Regions from separate parts of the Shewanella halifaxensis HAW-EB4 genome, predicted to be linked through region 2. Evidence: predicted binding sites of a transcription regulator. Region 2 holds the regulator's gene; each other region holds the start of a gene.
The links. The regulator sigma-54, encoded in region 2, starts transcription at its own class of promoters, with help from an activator protein. The targets are predictions, from matches to a motif close to GTTGGCACGNNNNTNGNNT.
Positions count from the first base shown of each region.

Region 1: SHAL_RS04535 (P-II family nitrogen regulator) is a predicted target of sigma-54. The motif match lies at 2,912-2,930, and genes of this name have one in related genera.
Region 3: SHAL_RS15490 (DUF3192 domain-containing protein) is a predicted target of sigma-54. The motif match lies at 2,478-2,496, and genes of this name have one in related genera.

Region 1 covers NC_010334.1:1,105,673-1,110,553, reverse strand. Annotated here, with positions in the region: gene SHAL_RS04550 (tetratricopeptide repeat protein) at 1-583, opposite strand, end outside; gene SHAL_RS04545 (hypothetical protein) at 703-1,041, opposite strand; gene SHAL_RS04540 (ammonium transporter AmtB) at 1,270-2,520, opposite strand; gene SHAL_RS04535 (P-II family nitrogen regulator) at 2,533-2,871, opposite strand; gene SHAL_RS04530 (isochorismatase family protein) at 3,135-3,677, shown strand; gene nrfA (ammonia-forming nitrite reductase cytochrome c552 subunit) at 3,768-4,881, opposite strand, start outside.
Region 2 covers NC_010334.1:4,502,742-4,507,622, forward strand. Annotated here, with positions in the region: gene lptA (lipopolysaccharide transport periplasmic protein LptA) at 1-355, shown strand, start outside; gene lptB (LPS export ABC transporter ATP-binding protein) at 352-1,083, shown strand; gene SHAL_RS19155 (RNA polymerase factor sigma-54) at 1,220-2,683, shown strand; gene hpf (ribosome hibernation promoting factor) at 2,713-3,000, shown strand; gene ptsN (PTS IIA-like nitrogen regulatory protein PtsN) at 3,003-3,446, shown strand; gene rapZ (RNase adapter RapZ) at 3,655-4,509, shown strand; gene SHAL_RS19175 (HPr family phosphocarrier protein) at 4,496-4,771, shown strand; gene mgtE (magnesium transporter) at 4,863-4,881, shown strand, end outside.
Region 3 covers NC_010334.1:3,636,939-3,641,819, forward strand. Annotated here, with positions in the region: gene SHAL_RS15475 (Mpo1-like protein) at 693-992, opposite strand; gene SHAL_RS15480 (GNAT family N-acetyltransferase) at 985-1,623, opposite strand; gene SHAL_RS15485 (DUF2789 domain-containing protein) at 1,811-2,044, shown strand; gene SHAL_RS15490 (DUF3192 domain-containing protein) at 2,065-2,457, opposite strand; gene SHAL_RS15495 (hypothetical protein) at 2,596-2,964, shown strand; gene SHAL_RS15500 (Zn-ribbon-containing protein) at 2,951-3,724, shown strand; gene syd (SecY-interacting protein) at 3,815-4,456, opposite strand; gene queF (NADPH-dependent 7-cyano-7-deazaguanine reductase QueF) at 4,516-4,881, shown strand, end outside.

The DNA.
Region 1 (4,881 bases), 1.8 Mb from region 2:
GTTGCTTTTTATATCCCTGCATAGCACGCTCAGGTAAAAAATCGATTTGTATAGAGCGGGTAGAGATGTTGAAGACATTGCCATTATCTTGAGGTAACAGCTTCAAGTTAATGTGACCATTAACCAGATAGAAGCCTCCTTGCCTGTCCCACACTGGCGGGATCCCTATCTCTTGAAACTCAACCTTAACCCCTATCTCTTCGGCGAGCGCAGCGGTTAATACCACTAACGACAAACAGTTACCCTCTCTGTCATTAAAAGTATCACTAGCAAGGCGAGTCACATTATCGGCGTAACGAAAACCGCCATCGGCTGCATTAATGTAGTTTGCTAACCATTCATGCATCATCACATTATTTTGCTGCAAAAAGCTCTTCGAGCGCATCAGTTCCCGCTTAAGGCTAACCACGGCCTCATCAGGTAAATCAAACAGCTCATCGGCACTTGGGAGTCCATTAGCCGGACTAAAATGCTGGTCATGAAAATAAGCATGTAGATCTTGGGCAGGTTCAGGCGCCTGACTCGCACAGCCGCAAAAGAGGCTGGTCAGCATAATCACTAGCAACAAAATAGTTCGATTCATTACACACTCAACACAAGGGCTCAGTGCATTAAGCATATGCCATGAATGACAAGCTATAGGGTAAATGCGTTACAAAACGTAAATCTAACGATTGACGCTTTTGCAGCGTATCCTAAGTGCTAGTTAAGTGGGACCTTAGGAGCCTTCTTTACTGGAGGGTCTATTTGAATAAAAAGCTCTTTATTATGAAAACCATAAGGTCGGTAAAATAAGCCATGGCAGGAAAAATATCGATAGGGCACAGCGAAAGGCACACAACCAAAAGGTAAGCTTTGTAATATTTGAATTTGTTGCTGATAACGTAAGGCTTCACGCCACTCATGCAGCCTTTGCACTTCATCTCTTACCGCAAATGCATCGAACGGCTCACTGGATTTTCGTACCACAACTTGACCCGCGCTCGCACTTACAGCCAGTGTTATAAGCAATATAGAGCTCAGTATTTTCAATACTTTCATAAAGGGTCCATTAACGGGGCACGACATGACTTACTTTAGCCTAAATTTATTGAGCATTAAACACACAAGTCACAAAGGGATACATGGAGTTAATACTCCATAAGGTTATTTAGGACTGAAAATAGGAAATCACCTTCTGAGGCTGCTGATTTAGGCCAAAAGAAGGGCCTATACCGAACGGTATAAGCCCTGAATTTATATCATGCCTTGAAACTGGCTATTGAATGCCTAGCTCCCTCCCTTAACCGATACAAATTCAGGATAAGCATCAATGCCACAATCAGAAGCATCCATTCCATTATACTCTTCCTCCTCTGTAACACGGATCCCCATGGTCACTTTCAACGTAAACCAAACCACTGTCGACGCCAAAAATACCCAGCCAAAAATTACTGCAGCGCCATATAGTTGAGTCATAAGTGATGCATCGGCATTTGATACTGGCACGAGTACAAGTCCAAGTAGCCCCGCCACACCGTGAACCGAGATAGCACCAACAGGATCATCGATTTTCACTCTATCAAAGGCAACAATCGAGAACACCACTAAGCCACCCGCGACAATACCGATAACGCCAGCCATCGTAAGTGATGGAGATAACGGATCGGCAGTAATTGCCACCAAACCTGCCAATGCACCATTTAAGATCATGGTCAAGTCAGCCTTCCCCCAAATCAGTCGACATACAATGAGCGCAGCAATAGCACCAAATGCGGCCGCCGAGTTGGTGTTAACAAATATTTTAGCCACGGCGCTGGCATTTTCCGCATCAGAAACCAAAAGTTGTGAGCCACCATTAAAGCCAAACCAACCCATCCATAAAATAAACATACCTAACGTTGCCATGGGTAAGTTTGAACCAGGAATAGGGTTCACTTGACCATTGGCACCATATTTACCTTTGCGAGCGCCTAAAAGCAGCACACCTGAAAGCGCCGCCGCAGCGCCAGCCATATGCACAATTCCGCTACCGGCAAAGTCGACGAAACCCGCTGTCGATAAGAAGCCGCCGCCCCAGGTCCAGTAACCTTCAACCGGATAGATAACGGCCGTCATAAATACCGAAAACGTTAAAAAGGCCCATAGCTTCATACGCTCAGCAACCGCACCCGATACAATCGACATAGCCGTAGCCACAAATACCACTTGGAAGAAAAAATCAGACTCTAGAGCATGGTCGGCCCCGTCAGCCTGGGAGCCAATAAGCGAGCCAAATGATGGTAGCCATCCTCCCTCGCTGTTATCAACATACATGATGTTATAGCCGACAATCAGATACATCACGCAAGCTATCGAATACAAACAGACGTTTTTAGTCAAAATTTCAGTGGTATTCTTCGAGCGTACTAAGCCCGCTTCTAACATGGCAAAACCTGCTGCCATCCACATCACCAATGCGCCCGAAATCAAAAAGTAAAACGTATCTAGGGCGAAGCGTAACTCTGATACCGTTAGTCCTAACTTAGTTAAATCATCCATTAGCTTGTCCCCTTAAAGTGCTTCGTTATCATGTTCGCTGGTTCGAATACGGATTGCCTGCTCAAGTTCCGTTACAAAAATCTTGCCATCACCAATTTTTCCGGTACGAGCCGCGCCGATAATCGCCTCAAGCAACATCTCTAACCTGTCAGCTTTTATGGCAATTTCTAGTTTCACTTTTGGCAAGAAATCCACTTGGTACTCCGCGCCGCGATACAGTTCGGTATGCCCCTTTTGACGACCAAATCCTTTCACCTCAGTGACGGTCATCCCCTCTATGCCGACACTCGCTATCGCCTCTCGCACATCATCTAATTTAAATGGCTTAATAATCGCGCTGACCAATTTCATGGTTATCTCCCCAATTGCATATCCAGTTTGCTTAAACATAATCCAAGCATTAGGCCAACTTTACTAAACCTTTAAATTCAACAAGATAAATTAGCAACGCTTTTCAGTAACGCATAAAAATGCACCATTCGAGTGCGCATATTCAACCAGCGCACACATATAAAGCACTCATATTGGAATTAGACCCATTTCTAATTGGAGAAGCCAAACAGATCTGATTTACTAGCAGGTTCACTCCCCTTGCAAATATAGAAAGGCCTAAGATGCTAAAAGCAGAAGAATGTGTATTGGTTATAGTGGATGTTCAGGGTCAGCTAGCGCGAGTTATGCATCATAGTGAGCAGCTACATCACAAACTAGAAGTGCTCATTAAAGGAATACAACTATTTGATATTCCGATTTTGTGGCTCGAACAGATCCCCGAGAAACTGGGCCCCACCAGTGAAAACTTAGCCATGGAGCTAACAAAAACGACTGAAGCTATCACCAAGCACCACTTTAGTGGTTGGCAAGCAGACGCATTCAGAGAAAGGCTCAGCGCGATGCAGCAAAAGCAGATTATCTTAGCGGGTATTGAAACTCATGTGTGTGTTTATCAGACTTGTAGAGATCTATTGGCTAACGGCTACCAAACTCATCTGGTAGCTGATGCTATGTCGTCAAGAGAACAGAGCAATAAAGTCAGCGGATTAGAGATGATGCTAAGCCATGGCGCAATGCAAACCAATGTTGAATCTCTACTGTTTGAGTTACAACATCAAGCTAAAGGCGATCGCTTTAAAGCCTTGCTTAACCTAATAAAGTAAAAGCAAAAAAAAGCCCTCCTAGGAGGGCTTCAATTCTAAACACTATCTTCTAACGAGAGTAATTCTAAACACTATGCAGTGTGAATAGACTTACTTGTAAGTTGCTTCGCGCTTTTCAGCTTCAGCATCCCACTTAGGTAGAACAGTCTTCTTGAATTCAGCTTTATCAGCGTTCATCTTCTTCATATCCATACCTAGAGCAGCTTGAGCCTTAGCTTTAGTAGAGATATCTGGAAGAGCGATAGGCTGCTTAACACCTTTCTTAGCAAGTAGTTGAGCTAGCTTAACGCGAGCATCAGCCGCTTTATTCAGTGCAGTACCCAATACACGTAATGCTTCATCTGGAGCGTGAGATGCAACACCGTGAGAAGCGATTGCATAGTCCCAACGCCATTGACCATGACGGATATCCATTAGGATTGGTGCCATTTCAGCTTCAGTTGCGCCAGCTTCCCAAGCAGCGCCTGCTTCGAAGTGAGCTTTAACTAACTGGTCTTCAGCTTGAAGTTGGATCTGCTTAACCTTAGCTTTACGCTCGTTATCTAGGTTAACCATGAACTCTTTGCTTTGCTCATGACAAGTACCACAAGTTTCTTCGAAACGATCAAATGGGTTACCCACTTTGTGATCGGTAAACTTGCGGCCTTCAGCATTCTTAACTTTAGGCATGTGACAGTCAGTACAACTTACGTTGTTCTTACCGTGCATACCTAGCTGCCAAGTTTCATAACCTGGGTGCTGTGCTTTTAGCATTGGCGTCTTAGAAACGGCGTGAGTCCAATCTGCAAAGTCGATACCGTCATAATATGCTTCCATATCTTCAACAGTCGTACCCTTGTCCCATGGGAACTTAACAAAGCCTTTCTGATCAGCAGTCTTTTCGAAGTAGTACTCTACGTGGCACTGACCACAAACCATTGATTGCTTGTCTTTACGAGAAGCTTCGTCGAATGGAGTGCCAATGCTTTCCATTGCGCGCTCAGCGAATGGACGAGAGATACGTAGTTTAGACTTACCTTTTTCGTGACAGTCAGAACAACCGATAGTGTTTACGATCTCATCACCACCTTTTGCCCACTTACCTTTGAAGTAACCGTCTTCACCTTGCTCTTCAATCATGCGAGGTACGTCTGGGCTCTTACAAGACCAACATGCCATTGGCATTGGACCGTCAGTATCAGACTTAGGTGCACCAGTACGTAGC
Region 2 (4,881 bases):
TTTCTCAAAAGAAGATAAGAGCGGTAAAACCCTTGTGGCAACAGGCAACCCAGCCACCTATACCCAGATAATGGACGATGGACGCCCAGCAACGGCTAGCGCCAAAGAGATCCGTTACGAACTTGCGACGCGCACCCTGACCTTAGTCGGCGACGCGACTCTAGCGCAAGACGGTAGTCAGGTCACCGGTAATCGCATCAAGTACAACATTAGTTTACAACAACTTATCGCTGAAAGTTCAGGTAAAGGCGATGATAGAGTAATCACCATTATTCAGCCTGAAACCTATCAGGAAGAGAAACCAGAAACACCAGTGCAACAGCAGGAACAGCAGGAACAGCAGGAACAGCAATGAAGCAAATCACTTTAAGAGCGGTTAATCTTGCGAAGAGCTATAAAAATCGCGCTGTCGTACAAGATGTTAGTTTAACCGTAAAGACGGGTCAGATTGTCGGTTTACTTGGGCCAAACGGTGCAGGTAAAACAACCACGTTCTACATGGTGGTAGGCCTAGTACAGAGTGATAAGGGTAAGATCTTTATTGATGATGACGATCTTACACTCGATCCTATGCATCTGCGCGCTCGTAAAGGGATTGGTTATCTGCCTCAGGAAGCCAGTATTTTTAGAAAGTTGTCTGTGCGTGACAACATCATGGCGGTATTACAGACTCGCCATGACATCAATAACGAGCAACGTGAAGAACAACTTGAGCATCTGCTTGAAGAGTTCCATATCACTCATATTCGTGACAGCCAAGGTATGGCATTGTCAGGGGGTGAGCGCCGCCGTGTTGAAATTGCTAGAGCACTAGCGGCTAATCCAAAGTTTATCTTGTTAGACGAGCCATTTGCCGGTGTAGACCCGATTTCAGTTATCGATATCAAAAAGATTATTGAGCAACTTAAGAGTCGCGGCCTAGGTGTACTAATCACCGATCACAATGTTCGCGAAACATTAGATGTTTGTGAGCACGCTTACATCGTAAGCCACGGAAATCTCATTGCCGAAGGCACACCTGCCGAAATCTTGGACAACCAACAAGTTCGAGCTGTGTACTTAGGTGAACAATTCAGGCTATAGTTAATTCACAGTATGGAAGCTAAAAAACTCAATATGGAATTATTTCCACACAAAATCAAAGTATTGAGTTTTTGAGCAACCTTCGCCAGTTCAGCGAGCTTTAACGTTTAACTACAGTGTAGGGAATAGCGGTAAAATGAAAGCGTCACTCCAGCTCAAAATGGGTCAACAGCTCACCATGACTCCCCAGTTACAGCAGGCTATTCGCCTGTTACAACTGTCTTCTTTAGAGCTGCAACAAGAGATCCAACAAGCATTAGATTCTAATCCGCTACTGGAGTTAGATGAAGAGCAATCAGACGGCGACATGCTCAACGATGAAGACCAGTCTTCAAGTAACTCCGATAGTGAGCTAATCCAAGATAGCGCAAGCGTTGAAACCTCTGATGCCCTAACCCAAGACTCCATGCCCGATGAGCTACCGATGGATACCACTTGGGATGAAGTCTATACCGTCTCCTCGAACGCCAGCTCAGGCGTGAGTCGTGAAGATGATATGCCTTTTCAGGGTGAGACTAGCGAAGGATTATACGAGCACCTTGAATGGCAAAAGAATCTCACTCCATTTTCAGATAATGACCTTGCTATCGCGACTGCAATTATCGATGCAATCGACGAGCGGGGTTATTTAACTCAAAGCTGTGATGAGATCCTCGAAGCGATGGGCGACCCAGAGACTGAACTCGATGAGGTTGAGGCCGTTTTAAAACGGATTCAACATTTCGACCCTATCGGCGTTGCCGCGCGTAATCTAAGCGAATGTCTACTTATCCAACTTGCGCAGTATGCAGCCGATACTCCCCATATAGATAACGCTAGATTACTGATTAAAGACTATTTGGACCTTATTGCTGGCCGTGATTTTAGGCAGCTGATGCGTAAAACCAAGCTCAAAGAAGATGACCTGCGTGATGCTATCACACTGATCCAAACGCTCAATCCAAGACCTGGTCTCGCAATAGCCCGCAGTAAAGATGAATATGTCATCCCGGATGTGTCTGTTAGCAAGAAAAAAGGCCGCTGGGTGGTGGAGCTAAACCCTGACTATATGCCTAAGATTAATGTTAACCAGCATTACGCTTCTATGGCACGCAGCACGACTAATCAGGCCGATGGACAGTTTATTCGCGGCCACCTTCAAGAAGCAAAGTGGTTTATTAAGAGCCTTGAAAGCCGCAATGACACCTTATTAAAGGTAACAAATTGTATCGTTAAATTTCAGCAAGGCTTTTTTGAGTACGGCGAAGAAGCCATGAAACCTATGGTATTAAATGACATTGCCGAAGCCGTTGAAATGCATGAATCCACCATTTCACGGGTTACCACACAAAAATATATGCATACCCCAAGGGGTATTTTCGAACTCAAGTATTTCTTCTCGAGCCATGTCGGTACAGACGACGGCGGAGAGTGCTCATCTACAGCAATTAGGGCGTTTATTAAGAAGTTAGTCGCTGCTGAAAACCAGAAGAAACCATTAAGCGACAGCAAAATGGCCCAACTTCTGGCGGAACAAGGGATTAAAGTAGCTAGACGTACTATCGCGAAATACCGCGAAGCAATGCTGATCCCACCCTCAAACCAACGTAAGAGTTTATAACTCAAAATTAGGCACATGGAGGATCGATAATGCAAATCAACCTGACAGGACATCACATAGAAATTACCGCTTCACTGCGCGGCTATGTGGAAGATAAATTCACAAAGCTTGAACGACATTTCGATCAGATCAATAATGTGCACGTTATTTTGAATGTACAGAAAATGCAGCAGATTGCCGAGGCCAAAATCCACCTTAAAAAAGGGGAAGTATTTGCCACTTCGGAACACGCAGATATGTATGCTGCGATAGACTCCCTGATCGATAAGCTAGATCGTCAGGTTATTAAACACAAAGAGAAGCTGATTAAACACTAACGATGGAACTAAGTACCATCCTGCAGCCGGAGTGCACCACCTGCGCCACTCCGGGCAGTAAGAAAAAGGTACTGGAGCTAATCAGTGATATTGCTGCTGTCCAGTACCCTACCCTTTCTTCACAAGAAATTTTTGAAAGTCTCTTGGCGAGAGAAAAAATGGGTAGCACGGGTATAGGTAATGGTATAGCGATTCCTCATGGAAGGCTGGCAAATATAGACCGTCCCGTTGCAGTATTGGTTAAATGTGAAGTTCCTATCCCATTTGACGCAATCGATAAGCAGCCTGTCGATATCTTATTTGCTCTACTGGTGCCATCTGAACAGTGTGAGCAACATTTAGCGACACTGTCTTGTATGGCTGAAAAACTCAACGATAAAGCAGTTGTTAAGCAGTTGAGAAAAACCAGTAATGAATCGGAGCTATACCAAGTCATTACTCAGTAGCGTCTTACTCGGGTCTTTAAATTATTATCATTGTTCCAATGATGCATTGATGATTTAAAGACCTAAGTAATTATTACTGCAATATTATTTATTTTTTATTACCCACTCAAATTCTTGCTTTCAGCCTTAAAGACGTTAATCTATATACTTGTACAACATAATCACAAAATCCAAACATTTAGTTAAATCTCTATCAGGTAGTCATACGATGAAGCTTGTTTTAGTCTCAGGTCGCTCCGGTTCAGGAAAATCCGTTCTGTTAAGAATGCTAGAGGATCTCGGCTATTATTGTGTCGATAATCTGCCTCTGCCTATGATGGGCACACTACTCAAAGAGCTCTCTGGAAACACCAATCTTGTAGCGATCAGCGTCGATATCCGTAACCTACCAGAAAAAGAAAGCGAGCTTATTAAGCACCTAACCAACTTACCTGATGGAGTTGAGTTACTTAGCTTTTTCCTTAATTCTAGCGATGAAGTACTACTAAAACGCTATAACGAGACTCGTCGTCTACACCCTCTATCTCACGATAATGTATCGTTAAAAGAAGCAATTGAAATAGAAGGGCGTTCACTTGAGCCGCTAGCCAATATCGTCGACCACTATATCGATACCTCAACTCTCAACATCTATGATCTTAACGATCAGGTGCGTGAGATCTTGCTCGGTAACCTTGATAAAGAACTGATGATCAATTTTGAATCATTTGGATTTAAGCACGGCATGCCGACCGAAGCCGACTTTATGTTTGATGTTCGCTTTTTACCCAATCCCCATTGGGAACCAGACTTGCGCCCAATGACAGGACTCGATAAACCAGTACAAGACTTCTTAAATGAACGTCCTCGAGTCAATCAGTTTATTAAACAGATCGAAGATCTACTCGAGACTTGGTTACCTGACTTAGAGCGCAACAATCGCAGCTATCTCACCATAGCGATTGGCTGTACAGGTGGTCAACACCGCTCGGTTTACATTACCGAGCGCCTTGCAGCTCACTTCAAAGATGGCAAACATAAAATACAAGTCCGCCACCGAGAGCTAAAAAATGCCGACCATTGAACGTGAAGTCGCCATCTGCAATAAACTAGGTCTTCACGCCCGCGCAGCAACAAAACTGGTCGTACTCGCCTCTGAATTTGATGCCGAAATCACCATCATTCAAGGTGAGAAACAGGCTTCGGCGTCAAGTGTACTAGGCTTATTAATGTTAGAAACAGGCATGGGAAAAACGGTACAACTCCTTGCAACAGGAACCGACGCCAAAAAGGCACTCGATGCTATTTGCCAATTAATTGATGCCAAATTTGATGAAGATAATTAATAATTAATCATTCATTTCCTTAGTTATCACACACAAATCCCCAGCACTTAAGTTATTATAAGCGCCTTTAAAACTATCCAGTGAGGGAGCCATGCCGATTGAAGTCTTAG
Region 3 (4,881 bases), 870 kb from region 2:
GCGACACTTTTAATTACCAACTTAACTAACTAATTGTATTTAAAATAGATCACAGTTACTTTGGCGCAAAATCTGCCATATTTAGGACGAATTTCTCACGAGTCTGTAAGAGATCTCTCACACGAAACTAAGCGAATAATCTTATCGCAATCCTTTATAAAGAAAGGGCGTACCAATCGGTACGCCCCAGTACTACTTTATTTTAGCTTTCCCGCTATATATTTGCGTCCTTGCATCATCCTTGGTTAACTTGCTTCCTGCATCTTCCTTGTAAATCCATTTCTATCCCTGTACTAAACGTACCGACTCCTTTCATTAGCTTATCCTAAGCTAAAATCCTCTTCCTGAGGTTGTCCTTTTTGCATCCTGCAAAACCATTACACTCAACTAAAAACCGCTAAACCAGCAAGTCTTTAGATAATTGTATTCGTCCTTTAAAAAGAATTAAACGCCATCCTAAGCCCTTATTTCTTTCTGATACTAAGTCTACTATTAACTCTATATTTTTATTAGCGCTCACAGTAAAGACACAAACAAGCAACTATATGCTAACACGCAAAAGTCAGGTTAAAATATTGAATTTTAACTAATTATAGATAAGTACATAATCAGTTTTCTATGACTCTCTCTCTATTTCCCACATAAAGGTGAGAGATCTCGCACAAGAAAGTTATCTCAAAGCGAATTTTTTACTACTTTCTAGAAGTTAGAGCCTTAAATAGCATGAGCCAATCCGCCATAAAACTGTACAAAGGATACTTAAAAGTCGCTGGGCGATTTTTTTCAAAAACAAAATGGCCAATCCAAGCGAAGCCATAGCCAATGACTGGCAGTAGTCCCAGTATCCACCATTGGTGACTCAATAAAGCATAAATCAAAATAACAACAACGAGGCTACTACCGACATAATGTAGTGCTCGGCATGTTTTATTAACATGCTGTGATAAATAAAATGGATAAAATTCCCCAAAAGACTCGAAACGTTTATTCATTTTTCAGTCCTCGATAAAAAAGCAGCTCACCACTCACCTTACCAATCTCTAGTTGCTCTAAGGTTTCAAACCCATGCTCAACAAACAAACGAATATGAGCTGCAGTGTTGGCAAAAATGCCAACACCATCAAGATGCGGCTGTTCATCACACCAACTTTGAACCGCTTTTACCAATGAACTACCGTACCCCTTTCCTTGCTCATTATTTGTTATCGCAATAAATTGCAAAATACCACATTGATTACTTGGCAAATTGTCTATTATTTCGTTTTCTTTATGAATAAGTGCTTGAGTTGACTGCCAGCCAGCGCTTAGTAACATCTTTAAACGCCAATGCCAGTATCTAGCCTCACCTAGTGGTACTTGCTGGGTCACGATACAAGCCACACCGACTAAACGCTCCCCTACAAACATACCGATTAGGGCTTGCTCTTGCTGCCACAGCTCGTTCAATTCCTCTCGAATCGCGCCGCGCAGTTTTTGTTCGTATTGTATCTGGTCACCGGTAAAGAGCGTTTCTAAAAAGAATGGGTCATCATGGTAAGCGTTATAGAGGATAGAAGCGGTAATACGTAGGTCTTCAGCGGTGAGATAAACTGCACGACACTCTTCCATGGCTTGATTCTCCATTTTATATTCCTTGATCTAGATCACACTACACCAATGTAACAACCCCGTGGAAAAGTGCAAATAATAATCAATTCAAAAAACTTGAGCCGCTTACTTTACAGCATAAAACGATTATTAAAATTGCAGTGGGTTTGGATATATCAGCCATAATTAAAGGAATAAATCGCAGATATAGATAGGCGACTAAATGGATACGACAACAAATGACTTACCCAACCTATTTTTGCAGCTGGGGCTAAAAAACGAAGAAGCAGCTATTGAAGCATTTATAAGAGAACATTCACTACCAGATAAAATGCAGCTACATGAAGCCCCATTTTGGACCGCTTCACAGAAACATTTTTTAGTGGAGTCTTTTAATCAAGATGCCCAGTGGTCTGAAGTTATCGACCATCTGGACACCCTGTTGAGAAAGCCTTAGGCTTAGTTTTGGTTTTAAGGTTAGATCTTACTGTAAGCCACCTCCCCCCAACCAACGACCGCGTTATTACTGATCACTACTGGAGTACATTCATCTTTGGTGGTTTTACCGTCGCTGTGGGTCCGTTGTGTGCGATAAAAAAGAACATAAACGTCTTTATCTTGTTGGATATAGGCCTCATTAAAATCGGCTGTCCCCATTAGGGTTACGACTTGGTCCTTAGACATACCCAAGGAGATTTTTGATAAGTTATCGCGGTTTTTATCCTGAACTTTTTCCCATGACCCATTACTATCCCAATCCGATTCGCCATCACCGAGATTGACCACACAGCCCGTTAGCCCTAAGCTTGCAATCCCAAAAAACGCTAAACCTAATAATTTTGTTTTCACTTTAACTTCCTGTATTAACATTGTTTTTAGTTTTATTTAAAAAGCAATTAACATGCCAAGCACCAAGCTACTGTTTTTACATGTGTTTATTTTAAAGAAGACCTTGGGTATTATGCTGCGATTAACAAAAAGACTAACGAGTAAGGAATTTGACTAACCATGAGTCCATTAGAACTAGTACTCAGTGCTGCTAAGAAGATCAGTGATGAAAGTAGAACGCCAACCCTCGCACTCGTTAAGAGCAAACTCGGTAGTAACATCCCCATGCCGATACTGATCCAAGGGTTGCAGCAGTTTAAATCCATGAGCACCGAAGAGATTAAAGCCCTATCGGCAGATTGTTCCATTCAAGCTGAAGATAAGGCTCCCGAGCCATCTGCGTTGGCACAACAAGCTGACACGATAGCTAAACTCGAACAAGAGCTTGCCGAGTTAAAAGCTGAGTTTAAGTTGATAAAACAGCAGCTAAACAAATTAGAAAAACACAGTAATAACAGCGAAGGACATAAAACGAATGCATGTGGTTGAGTTAAGATTCGAGTGTTTTGATAACACCACCATTAGCGCTGCAGAGAAAGCGATCAATGGTTTACTCGAGGCCTATCGTGCCAATGGCCAAGTTTTAGGACGTGAGTTTGCTGTTGCCTTTAACGATGCTGAATTCAGAGTTAGGCTGTTAATGCCCGAGAAAAGTAGCTTATCTAAGCGTTTCAATAGTCCTTGGGTTGATACCGCCCTAAATGAGCTAACCGATGCCAAACTACTCGCTCCCCGCGAAAAATATATTGGCCAAGACATCAACTCAGAAGTTTCGAGCCAAGACACGCCAAGTTGGCAGCTACTATATACCAGTTACGTCCATATGTGCTCGCCACTACGAAACGGCGATACGCTGCAACCCATTCCTCTGTACCAAATTCCGGCTACTGCCAACGGTGATCATAAACGCATGATCCGCTGGCAAACCGAATGGCAAGCCTGCGATGAACTGCAGATGGCGGCCGCCACAAAAGCAGAATTTGCAGCACTTGAAGAGCTAACCAGTCATCAGAGTGACCTATTTAGGCGCGGATGGAATCTGCGAGGCAGAGTCGAGTATCTAACAAAAATCCCAACCTACTATTATCTATATCGTGTTGGTGGTGAGAGTCTTGCGGCAGAAAAACAGCGCCCTTGTCCTAAATGCGGTAGCAAAGAGTGGCTGTTAGATGAACCGCTATTGGATATGTTTCATTTTCGCTGTGAGACTTGCCGCATAGTGTCGAACATCTCATGGGATCATCTATAAGAAACTATATCTTCCCCATAAAATCGCGTCCTCATAAAAAATGGCTCAATGAATATTGAGCCATTTTTGTTATCGCATCTAGCGCATCAATTATTTGCCGCGTAAATTACGCCACATCAATTTCATTCGCTGCCAAATACCGGGGTGATCAAGCTCAGGCATAGACTCTTCAATCAACTTTACCGGTGGTGTCACTCTTGGCGTTAATAAGCTAATAAATTCATTCAACGACTCTGCAAGCTTACTGCTTTGAACTTCGCCAGGGATCTCAACCCACACACTGCCGTCGCTATTATTAACTGTTAGCATCTTATCTTCATCGTCTAACACACCGATAAACCAAGTTGGCTCCTGCTTAAGCTTTTTCTTCATCATCAAATGACCGATGATGTTCTGCTGCAGGTACTCAAAATCGGTTTGGTTCCACACTTGGATAAGTTCACCGCTGCCCCACTTGGAGTCAAAGAATAGCGGCGCGGAGAAGTGACGGCCATAAAATGCATTTATTTCAGCACACAGAGTCAGTTCAAGCGCAGTTTCGACGTTATCAAACTGACCAGGAGTTTGACGAACAACCGCTTGCCAAAACACGGCTCCGTCACTATCCATTTCGCCTACAACGCAGTCAGACTCTTGCTCTTGGGCATAATATCGTGGCTGTTCATCAAGCTTTTCTACATAGGCTTGTTGATATTTAGATAAAAAAAGATCTAAAGCGGGTAAAGAAGACACTTAAGCCAGTTCCAAAATCAGTTATAATAGGGGTCTATTTTGACATGGAAACCGTATTGATGACACAACATCATGATCCCTACAGTAACGCACCCGAACTTTCTGAATTAACATTAGGAAAGTCGACAGGTTATCAAGAGCAGTATGATGCATCTTTACTTCAAGGCGTGCCGCGTAAGTTAAACCGTGATGCTATTGCCCTCACTCAAGAGCTGCCATTTCATGGCTGTGATATCTGGACAGGCTACGAGCTCTCTTGGCTCAACGCTAAAGGCAAACCTATGGTAGCCATTGCAGAGTTTAGCCTAAGTTTTGACAGTAAATACCTTATCGAATCAAAATCATTCAAGCTGTATTTAAACAGCTATAACCAGACTCGATTCGATAGCCTGCAAGCAGTACAAGAACGTTTAACCCAAGATTTA